DNA from 2 places in the Simplicispira sp. GW247-4R2A genome. Region 2 is predicted to be linked to the other one. Evidence: predicted binding sites of a transcription regulator. Region 2 holds the regulator's gene; the other holds the start of a gene.
The links. Region 2 encodes sigma-54, which starts transcription at its own class of promoters, with help from an activator protein. Its sites were predicted from a motif close to TGGCANGNAANCTGCTTT; they were not measured.

Region 1 (4,408 bases), on a different contig from region 2:
TGCCGCAGCGGTAAATCCGGTCCTGGGCCAAGACCGGAGACTGGGCCACCCCAGCACCGACGCCACAGGCAAATAAAAGGAAAAAGAGTTTTTTCATAAGCATCCGGCTGCACATACGGTGCAGCCCTCGCCGCAGTATCGCCCAAAACGCCGACCACCCTCAATGCACGAAGCGTAACCAAGCAGCCAAATCGAAGCGCTTGCGCAACGGATAGCCGATCCGCGCGTCCGTTCAGCCGAACATAAAAAAAGGCGGCCGAAGCCGCCCCAGGGTGCATTGCAGTCTGGCTGTACCAGCTTACAGCGAGTAGTACATATCGAACTCGACGGGGTGCACGGCTTGGCGGAAGCGCGTCACTTCGCCCATCTTGAGCTCGATGTACGCGTCCAGCATGGCATCGCTGAAGACCCCGCCCTTGGTCAGGAAAGCACGGTCGGCATCCAGCGCTTCGAGGGCCTGGTCCAGGCTGTGGCACACGGTGGGCACCAGCTTGTCTTCTTCCGGCGGCAGATGGTAGAGATCCTTGGTGGCGGCTTCGCCCGGATGAATCTTGTTCTCCACACCATCGAGACCGGCCATCAGCAGAGCGGCAAAGCCCAGGTAGGGGTTCATCAGTGGATCGGGGAAGCGCGCCTCCACACGGCGGCCCTTGGGGTTGGCCACGTAGGGGATACGGATGGAAGCGGAGCGGTTCTTGGCCGAATACGCCAGCTTCACCGGTGCCTCAAAGTGCGGCACCAGACGCTTGTAGCTGTTCGTGCCAGGATTCGTGATGGCGTTCAGGGCACGTGCGTGCTTGATGATGCCGCCGATGTAGTACAGCGCGAAGTCGGAGAGGCCGGCGTAGCCGTCGCCCGCAAACAGGTTCTTCCCGTCTTTCCACACGGACTGGTGCACGTGCATGCCTGAACCGTTGTCGCCGGCATAAGGCTTGGGCATGAAGGTGGCGGTCTTGCCGTAGGCATTGGCCACGTTGTGGACCACGTATTTTTGCAGCTGTGTCCAGTCGGCCCGCTCCACCAGAGTGCTAAAGCGTGTGCCAATCTCGTTCTGGCCGGCACCTGCCACTTCGTGGTGGAACACCTCAACCGGAATGCCCACGGACTCGAGGATCAAAGCCATTTCGGCACGCATGTCGTGCGTGCTGTCAACGGGAGGGACGGGAAAGTAGCCGCCCTTGACCGTGGGGCGGTGTCCGCGGTTGCCGCCTTCGAGCTTGGCTCCCGTATTCCAGGGGGCTTCGTATTCTTCAATTTCAACGCTGACGTTGCCGGGCTCGTTGCTCCAGCGCACGCCGTCAAAAATGAAAAATTCTGGTTCGGGACCGAAGAAAGCCGTATCGCCCAAACCAGAAGCCTTGAGATAGGCCTCGGCACGCTTGGCAATCGAACGTGGATCGCGGTCGTAGGCCTTTCCATCGCTGGGCTCGATCACGTCGCAGGTCATGATCAAGGTGGTTTCCTCGAAGAACGGGTCAATGTTCGCCGAATTGGGATCGGGGATCAGTTGCATATCCGAAGCCTCAATGCCCTTCCAGCCGGCAATGGAGGAACCATCGAATGCATGCCCTGAAGCAAACTTGTCTTCGTCGAAATGCGACACCGGAACCGTGGTGTGGTGCTGTTTGCCCCGGGTGTCCGTAAACCGGAAGTCGACAAACTTGACTTCATTCTCCTTCACCATCTTCATCACGTCTGCAACGGTCTTGGCCATCCGAATCTCCTGGGTAAATCGCGGTTAAGAAAGGGTTTCAAAAAGAAAAGCAGTTTATGTGCCAGCGCAGGGTTGCTGCACTACAAAGGAAGAGCATCTTCGCGACAGCCCCACCGCTTCAATTTGGTGCAAAGAGCCATGATTGCGCCCAATCAGCCAGGACGCACCATTTCGGGGCCAAGTTTCGCGCCAAATTGGTGCAAGCCGGCCAACAAGGCGTCCCAGGCGGGCGGCACGAGTGCCTCCTCACCTTTGACACCCAGCTCAATATGGCGCCCGTAGACCGGATGGTCCACACTGGGCAGACTGAACACCGCAATGCCGGGGTGCAAGCGCTCCAGGGCTTCCATCAACGGCGTGAGCAACGCTTCCTGGCTGTCAAAAACCACCACGGAACGCTCGGTTCGCACGGCTTGGTGAAAATAGCGCCCATAAAAGGTGTCCAGTACCCAGGCGAGCATGGGCCACGCCATGACCGGAAAACCTGGAACGAAATATACCGCTCCTGCCGAGCCGTGCGGCGAACAAAAAAAACCTGGAATCTGGTTGTAGGGGTTGGGGATGATGGACGCTCCTTGTGGGAACTTGCCCATCTGCAGCCGTTGCTGGTTGTCGGCGCGATCCGGTTCATACGGCTCCCCCTTCTCCACGGCCATTTGGCGCATGCGCGCTTCAATAAGTTCACGCGCTTGTGGGTGCAATACGGTGGGCACACCGAGCGCCTGCGCCGCACAGTCGCGGGTGTGGTCGTCTGGCGTGGCACCAATGCCGCCGGTGCAAAAGACCACATCACCAGACGCAAACGCACGCTGCAGCGTGGCCGTAATGCGCGGCGCATCGTCTCCCACATATTCAGACCACGAGAGGCCCAGGCCGCGCTCCCTGAGAAGTTCGATGACTTTGCTCAGATGCTTGTCGATGCGCTTGCCGGACAGAATTTCATCGCCAATGACGATCAGGCCGAAGTGGGGAATCATGGCTGAGAGGCAATGGAGACGGGAATTTCTGCAGCACCGGGCCTCGGAGGTGCACCAGTGCCTCGGATGATCTTCAGCGCCGCCAGACAGTAATGGGTAAACCACAAGGACGAAAACGCAAACACCAGGGTGTATATCCAGATGCCCACCGGAATGAGTACAACAAACGCAGCCGCAAACACCACCCCCGACGCCCAGACAATCGCCGGAGCGGCCCCCAGGTAGCCACTGACCAACCCGATTAGCAGCAAGGGAAGGCGATGGCGTTGCAGGATCAACATGCGCTCCTCGCGATCAGCATGCTCTGCCAGCGCGTCAAATGCCATCACACGGTACGTCAACCATCCCCAGACCAACGGCGGCAGCACCAGCACCAGTGGCGGAATCAACCACAGCGGCATGGACGCAAACAGCGCCAGGAGCGCCAGCGCCGTTGATGAGACCGACCAAGCCATGCTCCGCAGAAAAGAAGCTCCGCGTTTGCGCTCGAGTTCCGGAAAACGGCGCTGTGCAACCAAGCGGATCAACGCAGGCGTCACCATGGTAGCCACCACCAGAAGCGACAGCACCACGACCACAGGCATCACCACGGCCAGCAAAATCAAGGGCGCCACCATGGATGCCAGATTCCCCGTCCCCCAGGCGCTCAGCCAACTCCAGAAACTTCCCATCAAGCCCGAGGAGTTGATCCATACGGCTACGGCTGCCACTGCTGCGTCCCAATAGAAGTAGCCCAGCAGCAAGGCCGCAGCGCCCAGAAGCAGCAGGGGAAAAAGCGAGAGAAAGAGTACGCGCGGCCGCGCACAGTAGGCCATGGCGCGCCAGAACGAATCAATCAAAAGCGGCATACTGCAAGCATACTCGCAGGCGGAACTGTTCAGAGCAGCAAAAAAGCCGCCAATTTTGCAACTGGCGGCTTTTAAAAACTGGCGGAGTGGACGGGACTCGAACCCGCGACCCCCGGCGTGACAGGCCGGTATTCTAACCAACTGAACTACCACTCCTGGCAGGCAGCTTTCGCTTGTCTGAGCCAAAATTCAAACAAGCCAAGCGCTACAACTTGGCGACCCCACGGGGATTCGAACCCCGGTACTCACCGTGAAAGGGTGATGTCCTAGGCCTCTAGACGATGGGGTCAAAACCTTGGAACTAACCGATTACCAACAAACCGACAAATTTTGGTGGAGGTAAACGGGATCGAACCGATGACCTCTTGCATGCCATGCAAGCGCTCTCCCAGCTGAGCTATACCCCCAAACTTCCTTGCATCCCTGGCTTCAGGTCAAAGAAAAACCCTTGCACATCCTGCGACCTGCAAGGGTTTCAAACTGGCGGAGTGGACGGGACTCGAACCCGCGACCCCCGGCGTGACAGGCCGGTATTCTAACCAACTGAACTACCACTCCTGGCAGGCAGCTTTCGCTTGTCTGAACCAAAATTCAAACAAGCCAAGCGCTACAACTTGGCGACCCCACGGGGATTCGAACCCCGGTACTCACCGTGAAAGGGTGATGTCCTAGGCCTCTAGACGATGGGGTCAAAACCTTGGAACTAACCGATACCAACAAACCGACAAATTTTGGTGGAGGTAAACGGGATCGAACCGATGACCTCTTGCATGCCATGCAAGCGCTCTCCCAGCTGAGCTATACCCCCCTGGACAGCCACAAAACATGTTTTGCAGCAATCACCTGAGCCTTGAATTATAGACAGCTTT
Region 2 (4,408 bases):
TGCGCTTCGTCCATCAGGCCGAGCTGCGCCGTTACCGGGGGGGTGATTTGAGTGATGAAATTACCGGCGACGTGATCGTCTACAACAACCTGACCGATGTATTTACCGTGGACGGCCGCAACACGGGCAAAAAGCCGGGGGACGGTACAGGGCGCGTACGGGCTGTCCTCGCGCCGCGTGACGCCGCGCCAGCAGCAGCCGCCGCTCCAGCCTCGGACGCCAACCCCCTTCTGCGTCCCAGCAACCGCCTCGGCGGCGACGCGAAGTGACGGCACCAGCGCAGGCCAGCAGTGCGACCAGCCTGCTGGAGGTGCGGCATCTGGCGAAATCCTACGGCGGCCGCAAGGTGGTCAAGGACGTGTCCCTCAGCATGCGCAAGGGCGAGGTCGTCGGACTGCTCGGCCCCAATGGCGCGGGCAAGACCACTTCGTTCTACATGATCGTGGGCCTGGTGCCCTGCGACGCGGGCGACATCTTGATCGACGGGCATTCGGTGGCGCACATGCCGATCCACCGGCGCTCGCGCCTGGGGCTGTCGTACCTGCCCCAGGAAGCCTCCATTTTCCGCAAACTCACGGTGCAGGAGAACGTGCGCGCCGTGCTGGAGCTGCAGCAGAACGAGGAGGGAAAACCGCTCGCCAAGGCGGCCATTGAAGAGCGCCTGACCGAGCTTTTGCAAGAGTTGCGCGTGGAACACCTGCGCGACTCTCCAGCGGTGGCCCTCTCGGGCGGTGAGCGCCGCCGCGTGGAGATTGCACGGGCCCTTGCCACGCAGCCGCGTTTCATTCTGCTGGACGAGCCCTTTGCCGGGATCGACCCCATCGCCGTGATCGAGATCCAGCGCATCATCGGTTTCCTGAAGGCGCGCGGTATCGGTGTCCTGATCACCGATCACAACGTGCGCGAGACGCTGGGCATCTGCGACCACGCCTTCATCATCAGCGAGGGCGAGGTGCTGGCGCAGGGCACGCCGACCGACATCGTGGACAACGCCGAAGTGCGCCGGGTGTACCTGGGCGAGCACTTCCGGATGTAGCCGTGAAACCCGGCCTGTCGCTGCGCGTCTCGCAGCATCTGGCGCTCACGCCGCAGTTGCAGCAATCCATCCGATTGCTGCAGCTCTCGACGCTGGAGCTGGGGCAGGAAGTCGACCAGATGCTCGACGACAACCCGTTTCTGGAACGCGAGAGCGACGAGGCGCCGCGCGAGGAGTTTGGCCTGCTGCAGGCCGACATGCCCGTGCAGGCTGATGATGCGCCCATCGAGAGTGCTACGTATTCGGGAGCTGAAATCCCAAGTGCAGTAAGCGCCGAGAGCCAAAATGATTCGGAATATTCCGGAGCGGATGAGCTGCTGGATTGGTCGGGCGATGGCACGTACGACCTGGCGCCTGACGATGCCGAATGGGGCGGCGACGCCCCCGCGCGCCAGCAGAGCGACCAAGGCGAAGGCGTGGGCGACGCGCTGGACCGCGCGCAGGAGCATGGCTCGCTGACCGACTTCCTGCACCGCCAGGCGCTGTCGCTGCGCCTTTCCGATATTGACCGTGCAGCGCTCTCCTTCCTGATCGAATCCTTGAACGACAACGGCTACCTGGAAGACCCCCTCGAGGAACTGGCCGCCGGTTTGGCCGGGGGCGATGCGGAGGAGGCCGAAGAACTGGTGCACCGCTTCACCGTGGCGCTCTCGCTGCTGCAAAGTCTGGAGCCCACCGGTGTCGGCGCGCGCAATCTGGCGGAATGCCTGCGCCTGCAGCTGCAGGCGCTTCGGCACGAGGAGGCGCAGCACGCCGAGACACTCGCGACCGCGCTTGCCATCTGCCAGCAGCCGCTTGACCTGCTCGCGCGGCGCGACGTGCGGCGCCTGGCCCCCCTGTGTGGCGCCAGCGAAGACGCCGTGCGTGCGGCCATGGCCCTCATTGCCAGCCTTGAACCCCGCCCCGGCCGGCGCTTTGCCAATGTGGAGCGCAATGCCATCGTCCCCGACGTGCTGGTGCGCCGTGTCGGCACAGGAGGCGCGCAGTTTTCCGTGCAGCTCAACCCCGACGTGATGCCGCGCCTGCGCGTGCACGACATTTACGCGGGCGCCCTGCGCGGCCACCGCGGCAGCGACGGCCACCACGCGCTGCAGCAGCGGCTGCAGGAGGCGCGCTGGTTCATCAAGAACATCCAGCAGCGCTTCGACACCATCCTGCGCGTCTCGCGCGCCATCGTCGAACGGCAAAAGAACTTCTTCGTGCATGGTGAACTGGCCATGCGCCCGCTGGTGCTGCGCGACATTGCCGACGAGCTGGGGCTGCACGAATCGACGATCTCGCGTGTCACCACCGCGAAATACATGGCCACGCCCCAGGGCACTTACGAACTCAAGTTTTTCTTTGGCTCGGGTCTGGGGACGGATACGGGCGGCAATGCGTCGAGCACGGCGGTGCGGGCGCTCATCAAGCAGTTCGTCGCCGCTGAGAACCCGGCCAGACCGCTTTCGGACAGCCAGATTGCCGACATGCTCAAGGAGCAGGGCATCGAATGCGCGCGCCGCACCGTGGCCAAATACCGCGAAGCGCTGAAGATCCCCACCACCACGCTGCGCAAGGCGCTGACATGAAACACCCCCTGCGGCGCTGCGCGCCATCCCCCTCTCCTGCGGGAGGGGGACGCCACCCCTGGCCCGGCAAAGCCGGTTCCACGGTGGCACTGGCGTTTGGCTGCTGGTGGCAGCGGTGGTTGCACGACGCAACAGTCATCCTATGAATCAACTTCATCTATTTCTCCCTTGCGCCGCCGGCGTCGAGGGCTTTCTGGCCGACGAGGTGCACCAAATCACTGGCCTCACCGGCAACGATTTGCTTGTGGGCCGTGGCGGCGTACTGCTGCAGGCTTCCTGGCGCGATGCGCTTTTGCTCAACCTGCACAGCCGCCTGGCGCAGCGCGTGCTGGTGCAGTTGGCCCAGGGCCTGTACCGCAACGAGAACGATATTTACGCCCTGGCGTCCGGCATTGCCTGGGAGATCTGGTTCACGCCGCGCCAGAGCTTCAAGGTGGAAGTCACGGCCCAGCACAGCCCGCTGACCAGCCTGAACTTTGCCGCGCTGCGCACCAAGGACGCGGTGGCCGACCGCTTTCGCGCCAAGGCCGGCGTGCGCCCCGACGTGGACACCCAGTGGCCCGACGTGCGCGTGCACCTGCACCTGACCACCGACGAGGCTACGGTCTACATCGACACCTCGGGTGAGCCGCTGTTCAAGCGCGGCTGGCGGAACGTCAAGGAAGGCGGAGCCAAAGGCGACGCCCCGCTCAAGGAGACGCTCGCCGCCGCCATGATCGCCGCCACCGGCTGGAATCCGATGGGCGATGCGCCCCTGCCGCTCTACGACCCGTGCTGCGGCAGCGGCACGGTGGTCATCGAAGCGGCACAAATGGCCTGCAATATTGCGCCGGGCCTGCAACGGCGCTTTGCCTTTGAGAAGCTCTTGCCATTCCAGATGCATGTCTGGGGTGCTATCAAAGAAGAAGCTGCCAGCGCAATAACCACCTGCCCTACAGGCATATTTGGCAGTGATATTTCACACCGCATGGTCGATTTTGCCGAGCACAACGCCGAGCGCGCTGGTGTCGCCCGGGCCGTGCAACTGCGCGGCGGTGACGCCCTGCAGCGCATGCCGCCCTGCGAGCAGCCGGGCGTGATGCTGCTCAACCCACCGTACGGCGAGCGCATTGCTGCGGCAGGCTCCGCCGGCCAAAACGCGCGCGAGCGTGCCCAGCAGCGCGCGCACGGGGTGGCTGTGGGGCGCGAGGCGGCGCAAGTGCAGGGCGCGGATGGGGACAGCGGCGATGGCAGCGAATTCTTCCAGCAGCTCGCCAGCCACTGGAAGAAGCATTACACGGGCTGGCAGGCGTGGATGCTCACGCCCGACCTGAAGCTCCCCGGCAAGATGCGCCTGAAGGAGTCGCGCCGCGTGCCGATGTGGAACGGCCCCATCGAATGCCGCTTGTTCCGCTTCGACCTGATTCGCGGCAGCCTGCGCAGCCGGCCGGGCGATGCTCCCGCTTCCGCCGATGGTGCGTGAGCTGCCGGCGGCGCTGCCAGCCGCCGGCAGCCGCCGCGCACTGGTGCTGGATACCAACATCGTGCTCGACTTGCTGGTGTTTGCCGACCCGGCCACCGCGCTGCTGCCCGGCCTGCTGGTTTCTGGGGCGCTGCACTGGATCGCGACAGCCGGCATGCGCGGCGAGCTGGCCCGCGTGCTCCACTACCCGCAGATCGCGCCGCGCGTCGCGTTCTACGGCCTCACGCCTGAGGCCGTGCTGGCGCGCTTTGATGCCGCCGTGCAGACCGTGGAGCCCGCGCCGCGTGCCAGCGCCATCTGCAAGGACGCCGACGACCAGCCCTTCATCGACCTGGCCGCAGC

Region 1: the regulator sigma-54 is predicted to act here: its motif matches at 1,761-1,778, upstream of glnA (type I glutamate--ammonia ligase).

The regions. Positions count from the first base shown of each region.
Region 1 is NZ_JBWKZM010000025.1:32,205-36,612, reverse strand. Features, by position in the region: gene AC07ZH_RS15850 (hypothetical protein) at 1-97, opposite strand, end outside; gene glnA (type I glutamate--ammonia ligase) at 299-1,714, opposite strand; gene AC07ZH_RS15840 (competence/damage-inducible protein A) at 1,867-2,691, opposite strand; gene AC07ZH_RS15835 (EI24 domain-containing protein) at 2,688-3,539, opposite strand; tRNA gene AC07ZH_RS15830 (tRNA-Asp) at 3,619-3,695, opposite strand; tRNA gene AC07ZH_RS15825 (tRNA-Glu) at 3,753-3,828, opposite strand; tRNA gene AC07ZH_RS15820 (tRNA-Ala) at 3,871-3,946, opposite strand; tRNA gene AC07ZH_RS15815 (tRNA-Asp) at 4,021-4,097, opposite strand; tRNA gene AC07ZH_RS15810 (tRNA-Glu) at 4,155-4,230, opposite strand; tRNA gene AC07ZH_RS15805 (tRNA-Ala) at 4,272-4,347, opposite strand.
Region 2 is NZ_JBWKZM010000001.1:16,926-21,333, forward strand. Features, by position in the region: gene lptA (lipopolysaccharide transport periplasmic protein LptA) at 1-269, shown strand, start outside; gene lptB (LPS export ABC transporter ATP-binding protein) at 266-1,036, shown strand; gene AC07ZH_RS00110 (RNA polymerase factor sigma-54) at 1,039-2,604, shown strand; gene AC07ZH_RS00115 (THUMP domain-containing class I SAM-dependent RNA methyltransferase) at 2,747-4,066, shown strand; gene AC07ZH_RS00120 (PIN domain-containing protein) at 4,038-4,408, shown strand, end outside.